Regions from separate parts of the Streptomyces sp. NPDC059080 genome, predicted to be linked through region 1. Evidence: riboswitches for the same ligand, from Rfam matches in the RefSeq annotation. Region 1 holds a riboswitch; the other holds the start of a gene.
What was found. Region 1 has a riboswitch for thiamine pyrophosphate ahead of thiO (glycine oxidase ThiO). Riboswitches for the same ligand answer to the same signal wherever they lie in the genome.
Positions count from the first base shown of each region.

Region 2: another riboswitch for thiamine pyrophosphate. It lies ahead of thiC (phosphomethylpyrimidine synthase ThiC); the one in region 1 lies ahead of thiO (glycine oxidase ThiO).

Region 1 covers NZ_JBHYGX010000031.1:15,131-22,280, reverse strand. The annotation lists gene pknB (Stk1 family PASTA domain-containing Ser/Thr kinase) at 1-40, opposite strand, end outside; gene ACFWWQ_RS22135 (thiazole synthase) at 168-962, opposite strand; gene thiS (sulfur carrier protein ThiS) at 966-1,211, opposite strand; gene thiO (glycine oxidase ThiO) at 1,208-2,440, opposite strand; TPP riboswitch at 2,438-2,549, opposite strand; gene ACFWWQ_RS22120 (NAD(P)/FAD-dependent oxidoreductase) at 2,747-3,988, shown strand; gene ACFWWQ_RS22115 (Rv2175c family DNA-binding protein) at 4,121-4,486, shown strand; gene thiE (thiamine phosphate synthase) at 4,604-5,269, shown strand; gene metF (methylenetetrahydrofolate reductase [NAD(P)H]) at 5,438-6,355, shown strand; gene ACFWWQ_RS22100 (hypothetical protein) at 6,391-7,150, shown strand, end outside.
Region 2 covers NZ_JBHYGX010000007.1:64,612-71,761, reverse strand. The annotation lists gene ACFWWQ_RS07775 (DUF5326 family protein) at 283-507, shown strand; gene ACFWWQ_RS07770 (IclR family transcriptional regulator) at 1,043-1,819, shown strand; gene ACFWWQ_RS07765 (SsgA family sporulation/cell division regulator) at 1,923-2,348, shown strand; gene ACFWWQ_RS07760 (YibE/F family protein) at 2,493-3,893, opposite strand; TPP riboswitch at 3,963-4,118, shown strand; gene thiC (phosphomethylpyrimidine synthase ThiC) at 4,113-5,906, shown strand; partial or broken gene ACFWWQ_RS07750 (aldo/keto reductase) at 6,009-6,173, opposite strand; gene ACFWWQ_RS07745 (hypothetical protein) at 6,453-6,677, shown strand; gene ACFWWQ_RS07740 (metallophosphoesterase) at 6,724-7,150, opposite strand, start outside.

The DNA.
Region 1 (7,150 bases):
GCAACTGCCCGACCAGGGGGTCCTGAAGGGTCGTATCCACGGCAGACGAGTCTACGAGGACCCACCGACACCGTCGCCCGCCCGTGGCCCGCACGGGCGCACCGAAGCCGAACGGTGACCGGAAACGGACGCGGGGTGACGGGACGCGGCCCCGCCGCCCCCGGGGATCAGAACGCCGGGCGCTCCGGATCCAGCTCCGCGCGCCCGTCCTGCGGCGACGACGCCAGCGCGAAATGGCGGCGCGGGATGCGCCCGGCGCGGAACGCCAGCCGCCCCGCGCCGACCGCGTACCGCATGGACCGCGCCATCAGCTCCGGCTCCTGGGCGCGGGTCACCGCCGACGCCAGCATCACCGCGGCGCACCCCAGCTCCATCGCGAGCGCCGCGTCCGAGGCGGTCCCGGCGCCCGCGTCGAGGATCACCGGGACCCCGGCGCGCTCGGTGATCAGCTGGAAGTTGTGCGGGTTGCGGATGCCGAGACCGGAGCCGATCGGCGAGCCCAGCGGCATGATCGCGGCGCAGCCGACGTCCTCCAGCTTCCGGGCCAGCACCGGATCGTCGCTGGTGTAGGGCAGCACGGTGAAACCGTCGTCCACCAGGGTCTCCGCCGCGTCCAGCAGCTCCACCGGGTCGGGCAGCAGCGTCCGCTCGTCGGCGACCACCTCCAGCTTGACCCAGTCGGTGCCCAGCGCCTCCCGGGCGAGCCGGGCGGTGAGCACCGCCTCGCCCGCCGTGAAGCAGCCCGCGGTGTTCGGCAGCACCCGGATGCCGTGCCGGTCGAGGACGGAGAGGACCGAGCCCTGGACGGTCGGGTCCAGCCGCCGCATGGCGACCGTCGTCAGCTCCGTACCCGAAGCCAGCAGCGCCCGCTCCAGGACGTCCAGGCTGGGTGCGCCCCCGGTGCCCATGATCAGGCGGGAGGTGAAGTCCGTACCGCCCAGGGTGAGGAGATCGTCGGCCACCGGTCAGCCCCCCTGGACCGCGGTCAGCACCTCGACGCGGTCACCGGCGCCGAGCGGGGTAGCCGGCCACTGGGACCGCGGGACGACGGTTTCGTTGACCGCCGCCGCGACCCCGGACGGGGCGGCGGACACCGTCGCCACCAAGCGGTCCAGGGGCAGACCGCCGGGGATCTCCCGGGCGGCGCCGTTGACCGTGACCGTGACCGTGACCGGGGCGGCGGACGAGACGGGTGGGGTGGGCGTGGTCATGCCTGCTGCTCCTGGAGGACGCGTCCCGGGGCGGCCGGCACACCGGCGCCCGGGGCGAAACGGTCGGGGGAGAAGGGGCGGGCCTCCTCGGGCAGCCGCCCCGTGGTGAGCGCCTCGGCCAGCGCGTCACCGGTGATCGGCGTCAGCAGCACGCCGTTGCGGAAGTGCCCGGTGGCCAGCAGCAGACCGGGCAACGCCGTCGGGCCGAGCAGCGGCGCGTTGTCCGGCGAGGCGGGCCGCAGCCCCGCGCAGGTCTCCACCAGCGGCAGCTCCGTCAGGCCCGGCACCAGCTCGTGCGCGTCCCGCAGCAGCTCGTAGACACCGCCCGCGGTGACGGTGGTGTCCCAGCCCAGCTCCTCCGTGGTGGCGCCGACGACCAGCTCGCCGTTCTCCCGCGGCACCAGATAGAGCGGCCCCCCGCGCACCACGGCCCGTACGGTGCGGGACAGGAACGCCGGGCTCCCCTGGGGCATGCGCGGCAGCCGCAGGCGCAGCACCTGGCCCTTCACCGGGCGCACCGGCGGGCGCACCTCGTCCGGCACGCCCGCCAGCCGTCCGCTGAGGCTGCCCGCGGCCAGGACGGTGCTGCCCGCCGACACCCGGGTGCCGTCGGCCAGCTCGGCGCCGGTGGCGCGCCCCGCGGTGACCGTCAGCCGGGCGGCGCGGGCGCGGTGGAAGACCACCCCGGCCCGCTCGCAGGCCACCAGCAGCGCCGCGGTGAGCCGGCGCGGATCGGTCTGGTGGTCGCCGTCGACCCGCAGGCCCCCGCGCACGCCGGGCGCGAGCATCGGCTCCAGCCGTCGGCATTCACGCCCCGACAGCCATGCCGATTCCAGCCCGCACCGCACCTGGAGGGCGTGGAGTTCGCGCAGGTGGGCACGGTCGTCGGCGTCCAGCGCCACGGCCAGCGTGCCGCAGGCGCGGTAGCCCACCTCCAGGCCGCTCGCCTCCTCCAGCTCCGCCACGAAGCGCGGGTAGCGGCGGGCCGACGCGAGGTTGAGGCCGAGCAGCGTCTCCTCGCCGTAGTGCAGTTCGGTGACGGCGGCGAGCATCCCGGCCGCGACCCGTCCCGCGCCGCCGCCCGGCTCCGGATCGGCCAGCGCGGTGCGCAGCCCGCGCCGCGCGGCCCGCCAGGCGGTGACCAGCCCCATGAGGCCGCCGCCGATCACCAGCACATCGGGGTGCGGCGACGGATCCGTCGGGCTCGGTGGTGTGGCAGATGGAGGCATGGGCGTCCAGCCCCTCCCTTCGCCGGCATGACCCGGATCAGGTTCGTACGGTCGGAGGCCGGTCAGCCTCCCTCTCAGCCCGGTACACCGGGCTCCCGCGAGTGCGTGTCCGCCTCACCCTAGTACCCCGGCAGGCGGCGTTCGCCCGGCAAACGTCGCCTGCCGGGGCACCAGTACCCGCCCCTGAAGGCCCGTAAGGGAGCGCCCCCGGAACGGCCGGGCCGCGGCGACCGGCTGTGACGCTGTGTCAGAGATCTCCTTGCGCGGTGCTGCGGACGGCCTCGCGCGCCGTCCTAGAGTGACCGGGTGAGCGAGCAGAGGAAGTCCTCCCAGGCCCCTGACCACACACCCCGCGTGGTGATCGCCGGTGCGGGTATGGCGGGCGTGCAGACCGCCGTCGCGCTGCGCGAGAACGGCTGGCGCGGCGCGATCACCCTCTTCGGCGACGAACCGCACCCGCCCTACGACCGGCCGCCGCTGTCCAAAGCGGTCCTGCTGGGCAAGGCCGACGGCGCCGCCTTCGACGTCGACTTCCGCTCCCTCGGCATCGATCTGGAACTGAGCCATCCGGTGACCGGCATCCGCCCCGGGGAGCACCTGCTGGACACCGTGCGCGGCCCCGTCCGCTACGACCACGCCGTCCTCGCCACCGGGGCGGCACCCCTCCGGCTGCCGGGCACCGAGGGGCACCCCGGTGTGCACCTGCTGCGCACCCTGGACGACGCACAGCGGCTGCGGCCCGTCCTGGCCGGGCGCAGCGACATCGTCGTCGTGGGGGCGGGCTGGATCGGCGCCGAGTTCGCCACCGCCGCCCGGGAGGCGGGCTGCACCGTCACCGTCGTCGAGGCCGCCGACCGCCCGCTGGCCGGGGCGCTGCCCGCCGAGGTGGCCGCCCATATGACGCCCTGGTACGCCGCGGCCGGTGCCGAGCTGCGCACCGGGGCGCGCGTCGCCTCCGTCGCGGAGCGCGGCGTCGTGCTGGACGACGGCACCGCGCTGCCCGCCGACGCCGTCCTCGTCGGCATCGGCGCCCGCCCCGCCACCGGCTGGCTGGCGGGCTCCGGTATCGCGCTGTCGCCCGAGGACGGCTCGGTCCTCGCCGACGACCGGCTGCGCACCTCCGCCCCGGACGTCCACGCCGTCGGCGACTGCGCCTCCTTCCCCTCCGCCCGCTACGGCCGCCGACTCCTGATCCACCACTGGGACAACGCCCTCCAGGGCCCCCGTACCGTCGCGCAGAACATCACCGGCGACCCCGTGGAGGGCACCGTCTACGACCCGGTGCCCTACTTCTGGTCGGAGCAGTTCGGCCGCTTCGTGCAGTACGCGGGCGACCACGGCGGCGCCGACGAGCTGGTCTGGCGCGGTGACCCGGACGGCGCCGCCTGGTCGGTCATCTGGCTGCGCGACGGCGTCCTGGTGGCGCTGCTGGCGGTCGGCAGGCCCCGCGACCTGGCCCAGGGCCGCCGCCTCATCGAGCGGGGCGCCGTCCTGGACCGGGTGCGGGCGGCCGACGCGTCCGTCCCGCTCAAGTCCGCGGTGCGCTGAGCCGGGCGGGTGCACGGGGACGGGCCCGGCGACCCTCCCGGGAACCGCGTGCCGGGGCTCCGGCGCCCCGCGCGGCCCTCTCGTGGCGATGCCCGGCTACCGACTGTCAGTGCGAGGTGGCACGCTTGTCCTGTGACCGAGATTGACGCAAACATCGATGGACTCGTCCCCGCCTGGCTCACCCTCCCCGACATCGCCGAAGAGATCGGCGTCGAGGTGACGCGCGTCCGGCAGCTGGTCAAGGAGGGCCAGCTGATCGCGGTGCGCCGCGGCGAGAACAGGGCACTGCACGTGCCGGCCGATTTCATCCAGGACGGCAAGGTCGTCAAGGGCCTCGTCGGCACCCTGACGCTCCTGCGCGACGACGGCTTCGCCGACGACGAGATGCTGGAGTGGCTCTTCACCGCGGACGACAGCCTGCCCGGCACCCCCGCGCAGGCCCTGCGGGAGAACCGCGGCACGGAGGTGAAGCGCCGGGCGCAGGCGCTCGCCATGTGACGTCCCGGGCGGGCCGCGCCCCGGCCCGCCCGTATCCCTCCGCATCCGTAACCGCTACCGAGGTGGCGTACGCGCCGGACCGTCCGGCCGTACGCCACCGCCTTGGGGGAGCACCCGATGACGATCCGGATCCACGCCGCCCGCACCGCGGCCCTCGCCGACGCCCGGCTCTACCTCTGCACCGACGCCCGCACCCGCCAGGGCGACCTGCCGCAGTTCCTGGACGCGGTGCTCTCCTCCGGGGTGGACATCGTCCAGTTGCGCGACAAGGGCATGGAGGCGGCCGAGGAGCTGCGCCATCTGGAGACCGTCGCGGACGCCTGCCGCCGCCACGGCACGCTCCTCGCCGTCAACGACCGCGCCGACGTCGCGCACGCCGCCGGAGCCGCGGTGCTCCACCTCGGCCAGGGCGACCTCCCGGTGCCCGCCGCCCGGGCCCTCCTCGGCCCGGACGTCCTCATAGGCCGCTCCACGCACGCCGAGGCCGAGGTCGACGCCGCCCTCGCCGAGCCGGGCGTGGACTACTTCTGCACCGGACCGTGCTGGCCCACTCCCACCAAACCGGGCCGCCACGCCCCGGGCCTCGGCCTCGTCCGGTACACCGCCGCGCGGGCCCCCGAACGCCCCTGGTTCGCCATCGGCGGCATCGACTCCGGCAACCTCGACGCGGTGCTCGACGCCGGTGCCCGCCGGATCGTCGTCGTCCGCGCCCTCACCGAGGCGGACGACCCCGCCGCCGCGGCCGCCTCGCTCGCCAAGCGCGTGCGCGAGCGGGATACCTGAGCCGACCGGACACCGGCCGCGCACGGGCGACCGGGCCCGCCACCCGCCGATCGCGCTCCCGCCGTCCGGGCCCGGCCCGCTGTCCACTCCGTGGACGGGAACCGGGCCTATTCAGGCATTCCACCGGAGTCGGTTGGTGCCCGACCCACGGGTGGATAACCTTCCCGTATGGCCCTAGGTACCGCTTCCACCAGGACTGATCGCGCACATACCGTCCGTGAGCTGCTCGCTTCCGGCAAACAGTCGTACTCGTTCGAGTTCGCCGCCCCGAAGACCGAGAAGGGCGAGCGGACGCTGTGGAACGCCATCCGCCGCATCGAAGCCGTCGCGCCGACCTTCGTCTCCGTGACCTACGGCGCCGGCGGCACCTCCCGTGACGGCACCGTCCGCGCCACCGAGCGGATCGCCACCGACACCACTCTCACCCCGGTCGCCCACCTCACCGCCGTCAACCACTCCGTGGCCGAACTGCGCAACATCATCGGCCAGTACGCCGACGCGGGCATCCGCAACATGCTCGCGCTCCGCGGCGACCCACCCGGCGAGCCGATGGGGGACTGGGTCCGCCATCCGCAGGGCATCACCTACGCCGCCGAACTCGTCCGCCTGATCAAGGAGTCCGGCGACTTCTGCGTCGGCGTCGCCGCCTTCCCCGAGATGCACCCGCGCTCCACGGACTGGGACGCCGACGTCGCGCACTTCGTCGACAAGTGCCGCGCGGGCGCCGACTTCGCCATCACCCAGATGTTCTTCTACGCCGAGGACTACCTCCGGCTGCGCGACCGGGTCGCCGCCGCCGGGTGCACGACGCCGATCATCCCCGAGATCATGCCCGTCACGAACATCCGGCAGATCGAACGTTTCGCGCAGCTGAGCAACGCCGCGTTCCCACCTGAGCTCGCGGACCGCATCCTGGCCGTCAAGGACGACCCGTCCGCTGTACGCTCCATTGGCATCGAGTACGCGACGGAACTGTGCGCGCGCTTGAGGGCCGAGGACGTGCCCGGGTTGCACTTCATCACCCTGAACCACTCCACGGCGACCCTGGAAATCTACGAGAATCTGGGGCTGCACCAGCAGCCCTGATCACGGTGCCGCAGCGCGGCGGAAGAGGGGCGTACATGGGCTGGGCGGTCCTGTACATCGCATTCGGTTGCGTCGCGCTGTGGCTTCTGGGTGAGGTCCTCTTCCAGAACAAGGCCCGGCTCCGGTGGCGGTTGTTGGCCTTCACCGGGTTCCTCGGTGTGGTGACGGGGGTCCTCCTCCCCTCGGTGATCGTCATCGCGCTCGGTGCCGTCGCGTTCGCCACCGGACAGACCTACGTGACGCTGTCCTTCCGCCGCGGCTTCACCACCGGCTGGTCGCTGCGCGGCGCCCCGCGGGAGAACCGGCGCCGCCGGGCGAAGTCCGGCGGCCGCCGGCCCGCCCTGCACGTCTCCGACGTCGAGGAGACGACCGGGCCCGCCGGCACCCCGGACGGCCCGCAGCCCACGGACGGCACCGACGCCCCCGGCGCGTACGACACCGCCCCGCCCCACGGCACCCCGGACGGCTACGCGCCTCACGACGGCTACGCGCCTCACGACGGCTACGGCGCCCCGCTGCCGGACCGGGACGGCGGCTGGGCCCCCGGCGGTCCGGACGGCCACGGCACCGCCCCGGTATTCGGCGGCCAGGACGGCTACGCCCAGGACGCCGTCTACGCCCCGCAGCCGCTCCCCGACGAGACCGGGCAGTACGGCATCTACAGCCCCGACGCCCGCATCGCACCGCACGGCTCCGACGCCTACGCCGCGGCCTTCGGTCACCAGCCGACGGACCCCGGCCCCTATGGCCACGGCGGCGGTTACGCCCCCGGCGCCCAGGACGCGTACGCCGATC
Region 2 (7,150 bases), on a different contig from region 1:
TAAGGGTCGGTTCAGGGATGCCCCAGGGATACGAAGCCCCCACACCGCCCCCCACCGTCCTAGCATCGTGAGTGAAGGGGGACGCAGACCCCGAGCCCGCAGCGGAGCGGCACCACACACTCCGCCCAAGGCAGAGGCGAAGCGGACCATCTCTGGTCAACGGCAGTTCCGGAAACTGCAGTTCCAGTACACAACAGCAGCGGTTGACGACGGCAAGGACCCGGTGCGGCACACGGCAGGCCGCGCCGGGCCCGCCGCGGACACAGAAAGCAGGGCAGAGCAGTGGCAGGTAAGGGAATATTCGCGGGGCTTCCGTGGTGGGTGACCTGGGTCGTGGTGCCCGTGGTCCTGCTCGTCGTCTTCGGCGGGCTGATCGCCAGCGCGGTCGGTTTCCTGATCGGCCTGCTGTTCAAGATCCTCATCGCGGTGGCCCTCATCGCGGGCGTCATCTATCTGGTGCGCAAGTTCAGCGGTTCCTCCACGACCTCGTCGAAGAGCGACTGGTAACCGCTCCGCGGCGGTAACGACACCGCCGTCCCCGCTCGCCACCGACGCCCCGCTTCCTCCCCCTGGAGCGGGGCGTCGGTGTGCCCGGGGGGCTGGCGCTGGGGATTCGGCGCGGGGAAGGGCCCTGGCATATTCGGCCACATCTCACCCACGGCTCCCCACGACGGCGGGGGTTTCGCCCCTCGCCCAGTGCAGCCCCACCCGTCACATCGCAGCAGCTCAAGCACCTTGCAGCTATGGGCTGGTGAGCCCGCGCGGGCCCGGCGCGGGGCTGGGATGGCGTTGCCCGGTGGGCAGCATCAAGAAGTGCGCCAGGTGAGTTAACTCCCAGGCCATTCGGGTTACCACTCGGTTGCACCGCGTTAGAGTGCGGTCGCAGGCGTCTTCCGGATGATGACGTTCCGGAAAATAACGACCGAGGCGGGCATGCGGCCCGGACGTCGAGAACGGGGCCCTGGGAGACGCGCGCGGCGCGGGAACGATCCCGCGGCCGGGGCTTCCCGTGCCCCACGGGCGATCGAACTGGGGGTCGACGTTGGCAGCCGAGAGTGGCGAATCCATTTCTCACCCCACACTGATCGGGTCCGTCCAGCGCGCCCTGCGGCTCCTCGAAGCGGTCGGCGCGCATCCGGAGGGCGCCCCGGCCAAGCAGCTCGCCCGCGAGGCCGGGTTACCGCTGCCGACCACGTATCACCTGCTCCGCACCCTGACCCACGAGGGCTATCTCCGTCGCCGCAACGGCGTCTTCGTCTTCGGCCCGGCCGCGGACTCCCTCGGTCGGGCCGGTGAGCAGCGGCACCGGCGCCAGGAGCTCTCCGAGACGCTGGCCATGCTCGGCAAGAGGCTGAACGCAGCGGTCTACTTCGCCGTCTACCGCGACGGAGAGGTGGAGGTGGTCGCGGCCAGCGGCACACCGGAACGGCCGCCGGTGGAGGAGTGGGTCGACTTCCGCTCCACCGCCCATGCCCATGCGATCGGTCAGTGCCTCCTGGCGCAGCTCGACACGGCCACCCGCAAGGAGCACCTGTCCCGTTATCCGGTGCAGTCCATAACCCCCTTTTCCGTGCGATCCAATGACGATCTGCTGCACCGATTGGATACGGTGCGTCGCGGGCACGTGGCGTATGAACAACAGGAATATGCCCTTGGCACGGTTTGTTCTGCGATTCCCGTCCAGGTCGGCTCCGTCGCCGCGGCGCTGGCGATTTCTCTCCCCGCCGAGGAGCTGCATCGATTGCGTTCCGTCACGGCGCGACTACGGAAAATGGCGGAGGCGACACTAACGACACTCGCCTTCTCTATCAGTATCTGAAAACTCACTCCTTGTGATCTGCTGGCACGTGACAGACGATGGCGTCAATAGGGCCTCGGGGGACGAAACCCGGCCATCCCGATCTAGTGCGGGGCAGTGGTTGATGACCGACACAGTTCAGGCAGAAGTGATCATGAGCTTCCTCGTTTCCGAGGAACTCGCCTTCCGGATCCCGGTGCAGCTGGACTTCGACAGCGCCGATCCGTACGCCGTCCGCCTCACCTTCGACCTACCCGGCGATATGCCGGTGACCTGGGCTTTCAGCCGCGAGCTGATGCTCGACGGGCTGAGCAGACCCTCCGGTGAGGGCGATGTGCGTATCGAACCGGCCGGCGGCGGACATCTCAGCGATGTCTTCATCAGTCTCCAAGTGGGCTCCGAACGCGCGCTTTTCCGCGTCAGCGCCCCGCCCCTGGTGGCCTTCCTCGACCGTACGGACCGCCTGGTGCCGCTCGGCACGGAAGAGGTGTGCGACACCCTGGAGGCCGTACTGGACCGCATCCTCACCGAGGCGTCGAAGGCGAGTTGACCTCGCCCTCGTCCGCGGGCAGCCCCACCGTCCGCGGCGGCCCGGACCGCCCTGTCCCCCGGCGGTCCGGGCCGAGCGCCACCCTCGGACCCGGTCGGTCCGGCGACCGCTCTCGCCGGTACCCGACACCGCCCCCAGCAGCCCTCACACCTTGCGGCGCCGCCCACGCGTCCCGCGTCCGCCGCGCCGCGCGCCCGCCCGGCCCCCGGCTGGTGGAGCACCGGCGTCCCGGCGGGCCGCTTCGTTCCCGGCAGCGCCCGGCCGTACGCGGTCGGCCGAGACGACCAGCGCGGCCAGCAGCGTCGTCAGCGGCACCGACGCGACCAGCCCGATGCTGCCGACCAGCGTCCGCACGATTTCCTCGGCCACCACTTCGCTCCCCGCGACCGCGCCCACCCCGCTCTGCGCGATCGAGAAGAGCAGCATGAGGGGCAGCGCCGCGCCCGCGTAGGCGAGGACGAGGGTGTTCACCACCGAGGCGATGTGATCCCGGCCGATCCGCATCGCCGCGCGGTACAGCGCGCGCCAGGACGCCGACGGATCGGCCTCCTTCAGCTCCCACACGGCCGCGGTCTGGGTGACCGTCACATCGTCGAGCACCCCCAGCGAACCGATGATGATGCCCGCCAGCAGCAGGCCCCGGATCTCGATGTCCGGGAAGAGCCCGTGCACCAGCCCCGTGAAGTCGTCGGTGTTGCCGGTCAGCAGCGCCCAGCCGATGAACACCGAGCCGAGCAGCCCGATGAGCAGCAGCGAGGCGAGGGTGCCGAGGACCGCGACCGAGGTCCTGGCCGTCAGACCGTGACACATGTACAGCGCGATCAGCATGATCGCGCTGCCGCCGACCACCGCGACGACCAGCGGATTCGAGCCCTGCAGGATCGCCGGGAGGATGAACAGTGTCAGCACCCCGAAGCTCGCCACCAGCGCGGCCAGGGCCAGCACCCCGCGCAGCCTTCCCACCACGACGACGGCGCACGCGAAGAGCGCGGCCAGCACCCACATCGGTACGGTCCGGTCGACGTCGCTGACCGAGTACTGCAACTCCTTCGGCGCCTTGGGGGAGTACGCGACCCGGACCTCCTGCCCGGTGGTGTAGTGGCGCAGCGCGTCCGGGGTGACCACCGTCTCGAAGGTCCGCCCGGTGTTCTCGCCCGTCGTCACCTCCACCGTCGCCACCTCGCAGGGTCCCTTGGCCTTCGCCGGGCGCCCGTCCGGCTGCTCGCCCGGGACCGGCTGCTCCTGGGCGTGGACCGTGGCGCAGTCGACCTCGGCGACCTTGGTCACGCGGGCCGACTCCTGGGGCTGGTCGAAGCCGACGCCGGACGGTCTGTGGCCGGGTGCGCCGCTCGGCCACAGCACCACCAGGCCGACCGCGACGGCGACGGCGAACGGGATCAGTACCGCGGTGATGACCTTCCGCAGATGCCGGGAGACGGGCGCCGCCGGGCCGTGCCCGTGCCCGTGCGTATGGCCGTGCCCGTGCCCATGGCCGTGGGCCTGGGGGGAGGCGGGAGAGTGCGAGGACGTGTCGGTGCCGGTCACCGCCCGATCATCGCAAGAAGCCCGGGCCCCCTGGCCACCTCGCGGTACCGGCCGCTACCGTGGTGCCACCTTTGCAATCGCGGGAGCTCGGAGCACCGGGCTGAGAGGGCGCTGACCTTCGTTCCGACGACGTTTCACGTGAAACGTCGCGGACGGAAGCCGCTGCGTCGACCGCCGAACCTGTTACCGGGTAATGCCGGCGTAGGGAGTTGGGTCTTCATGACTCTGCAGGATGCACGCACGCCCGAAAACGGCGAGTCCGAGCGGGACGGCTCCGTCAAGGAGTTCGGCCAGCACAAGGGCTACGTCGTCGGATCACGCCCCGACCTGCGGGTACCGGTCCGGCGAGTGCACCTCACCAACGGCAAGGACGTGACGCTGTACGACACGTCAGGTCCGTACACCGATCCCCAGATCGACACCGATGTCCGTCGCGGTCTGGCGCCGCTGCGGGAGAACTGGATCATCGCGCGGGGTGACACCGAGGAGTACGCGGGCCGCCCGCCACGCCCCGAGGACGACGGTCTCAAACACACCTCACCCCGCGGTGGCCTGCGCAATCTCGACGCGGTCTTCCCCGGGCGGCCCCGCCAGCCCCGGCGCGGGCGGGGCGGCGCGGCAGTCAGCCAACTCGCCTATGCACGGCGCGGCGAGATCACCACGGAGATGGAGTACGTCGCGGTCCGCGAGGGCGTGACGCCCGAGTTCGTCCGTGACGAGATCGCGGCGGGCCGTGCGGTGCTCCCGGCGAACGTCAACCACCCGGAGATCGAGCCGATGATCATCGGCAAGAACTTCCTGGTGAAGGTCAACGCCAACATCGGCAATTCCGCGGTCACCTCGTCCATCGAGGAGGAGGTGGAGAAGATGACCTGGGCGACCCGCTGGGGCGCCGACACGGTCATGGACCTCTCCACCGGCCGCAACATCCACACCACCCGCGAATGGGTGCTGCGCAACTCCCCCGTGCCGATCGGCACCGTCCCCCTCTACCAGGCGCTGGAGAAGGTCGACGGCAAGGCCGAGGAGCTGACCTGGGAGATCTACAAGGACACCGTCATCGAGCAGGCGGAACAGGGCGTCGACTACATGACGGTCCACGCCGGTGTGCTGCTGCGGTACGTGCCGCTGACCGCTCGCCGCAAGACCGGCATCGTCTCCCGCGGCGGCTCGATCATGGCTGCCTGGTGCCTGGCGCAGCATCAGGAGTCGTTCCTCTACACGCATTTCGAGGAGCTGTGCGACATTATCGCGTCGTACGACGTGACGTTCTCGCTCGGTGACGGGCTGCGTCCGGGGTCGATCGCGGACGCCAACGACGAGGCGCAGTTCGCGGAGTTGCGGACGCTCGGCGAGCTGAACAAGGTCGCCAAGGCGCACGGCGTGCAGACGATGATCGAGGGCCCGGGCCATGTCCCGATGCACAAGATCAAGGAGAACGTCGACCTCCAGCAGGAGATCTGCGAGGAGGCGCCATTCTACACCCTCGGCCCGCTGACCACGGACATTGCGCCCGCCTACGACCACATCACGTCGGGTATCGGCGCCGCGATGATCGCCTGGTGGGGTACGGCGATGCTCTGCTACGTCACGCCCAAGGAGCATCTGGGCCTGCCGGACCGCGACGATGTGAAGACCGGCGTCATCACGTACAAGATCGCGGCCCATGCGGCGGACCTCGCCAAGGGGCATCCCGGCGCCCAGGAGTGGGACGACGCGCTGTCGGATGCCCGCTTCGAGTTCCGCTGGGAGGACCAGTTCCATCTGGCCCTCGACCCCGACACCGCGCGGGAGTTCCACGATGCGACGCTGCCCGCGGAACCGGCGAAGACGGCGCACTTCTGCTCCATGTGCGGGCCGAAGTTCTGCTCGATGAAGATCAGCAGGAGCATCACGGAGCAGTTCGGCGGCGAGGACGGCGCCAGCCCCGAGGAGATCGAGGCGGGCATGCTGGAGAAGTCCAAGGAGTTCGCCGCCGCGGGCAACCGCGTCTACCTCCCGCTGGCCGACTGACCCTCCGCCGCACCGGGGCCTCCTCCTTCAGGGGCGGGCCCCGGTGCGCTCCGGCCGGCCGACGAACGTCCCAGGTCAGCCGCGTGTGGCAGCGTCCCGGCTCTACGGGCGCCCCAGCGGCGACGGGTCGAGCCGGGCGAAGCCCTCCTGGCGCTCGTACGGGAAGTAGGGGTACGGGGCGGCCTTGACGCTCGCGGCGTCGAGCCGCGCCACCTGGTCGGGGGTCAGGCTCCAGCCGACCGCGCCGAGGTTCTGCCGGAGCCGCTCTACTACCGCCTGCTGACCAGCGACGCACCGCTCGGCGAGGCGGCCGCGGACCGCGCCGCGGAAGCCGCGGTCGCGGCCGCACGGGCGGGGGTCTTTACCAAGTCGGCGAAGTGACGCGGCTGTCGGCCGTACCGGGCGCGGCGACCGGACCGGCGGCCGCGTTCCGGTTGCCGTCCGCCGCGTCCCCATATCGCGGCTCGCCGCCCGGGATTGTTACGTTGGCCGTTCCGGCCCGCCGTTGGCGAGGGGCGGGGTGGCACAGGCGCACAGGGGTGGGACATGAAGTGGGTGGGCGTGGTCTGGTTTCTCCGGCATGCCGGGGAGTTCGGATTCAGCCAGGGCGCTCTGCCCGGCGCGATCGGCACGCTCGCCGTGCTGCTCCTCGCCGTGCTGCTGGGCTTCGGGCTCCACCGCGTCGACCGCATACGCCGCATCCGTTACGCGCCGGTCGCCCTCGCCGCCACCTTCTTCAGCGCCGGGGTCATCTGGCTCGCCGTCACCTGACACACCCCGGACGGCGACCCTTAGGGGACGCGCCGCGTGTCAACGTTCAGGAATCCAGCGGAAGCTGGGTGACGAGCAGCTTTCCGGCCATGGTCACGCCGCCGTCCATCGCGATGGCCAGACCGTCGGCGTAGACGTGCGGACCCTCGACGGCGACCTGCTCGCCGTCACTGTCCTCCGTGCCGACCTCGCCCAGCAGATACGGGATCGGGCTGTGGCCGTGCACGACGCGTGTGCCGCCGTAGGTGTCGAGGAGACGGCGCGCGGCCTCGGCGCCGGAGTCGTCGCGGAACGCGAAGCGCTTGGTGAACTTACGGAAGAGATCCCAGACTTCGTCGGCTTCGCTGCGGGTCAGGACGTCGTGGACGGTGTCGTTGACGGCCTCGATCGAATCGCCGTATTCGAGGTACGCGGTGGTGTCGGAGTGCACGAGCAGGTGCCCGTCCTCCTCCATCACGGCGTCCAGCCGGGCC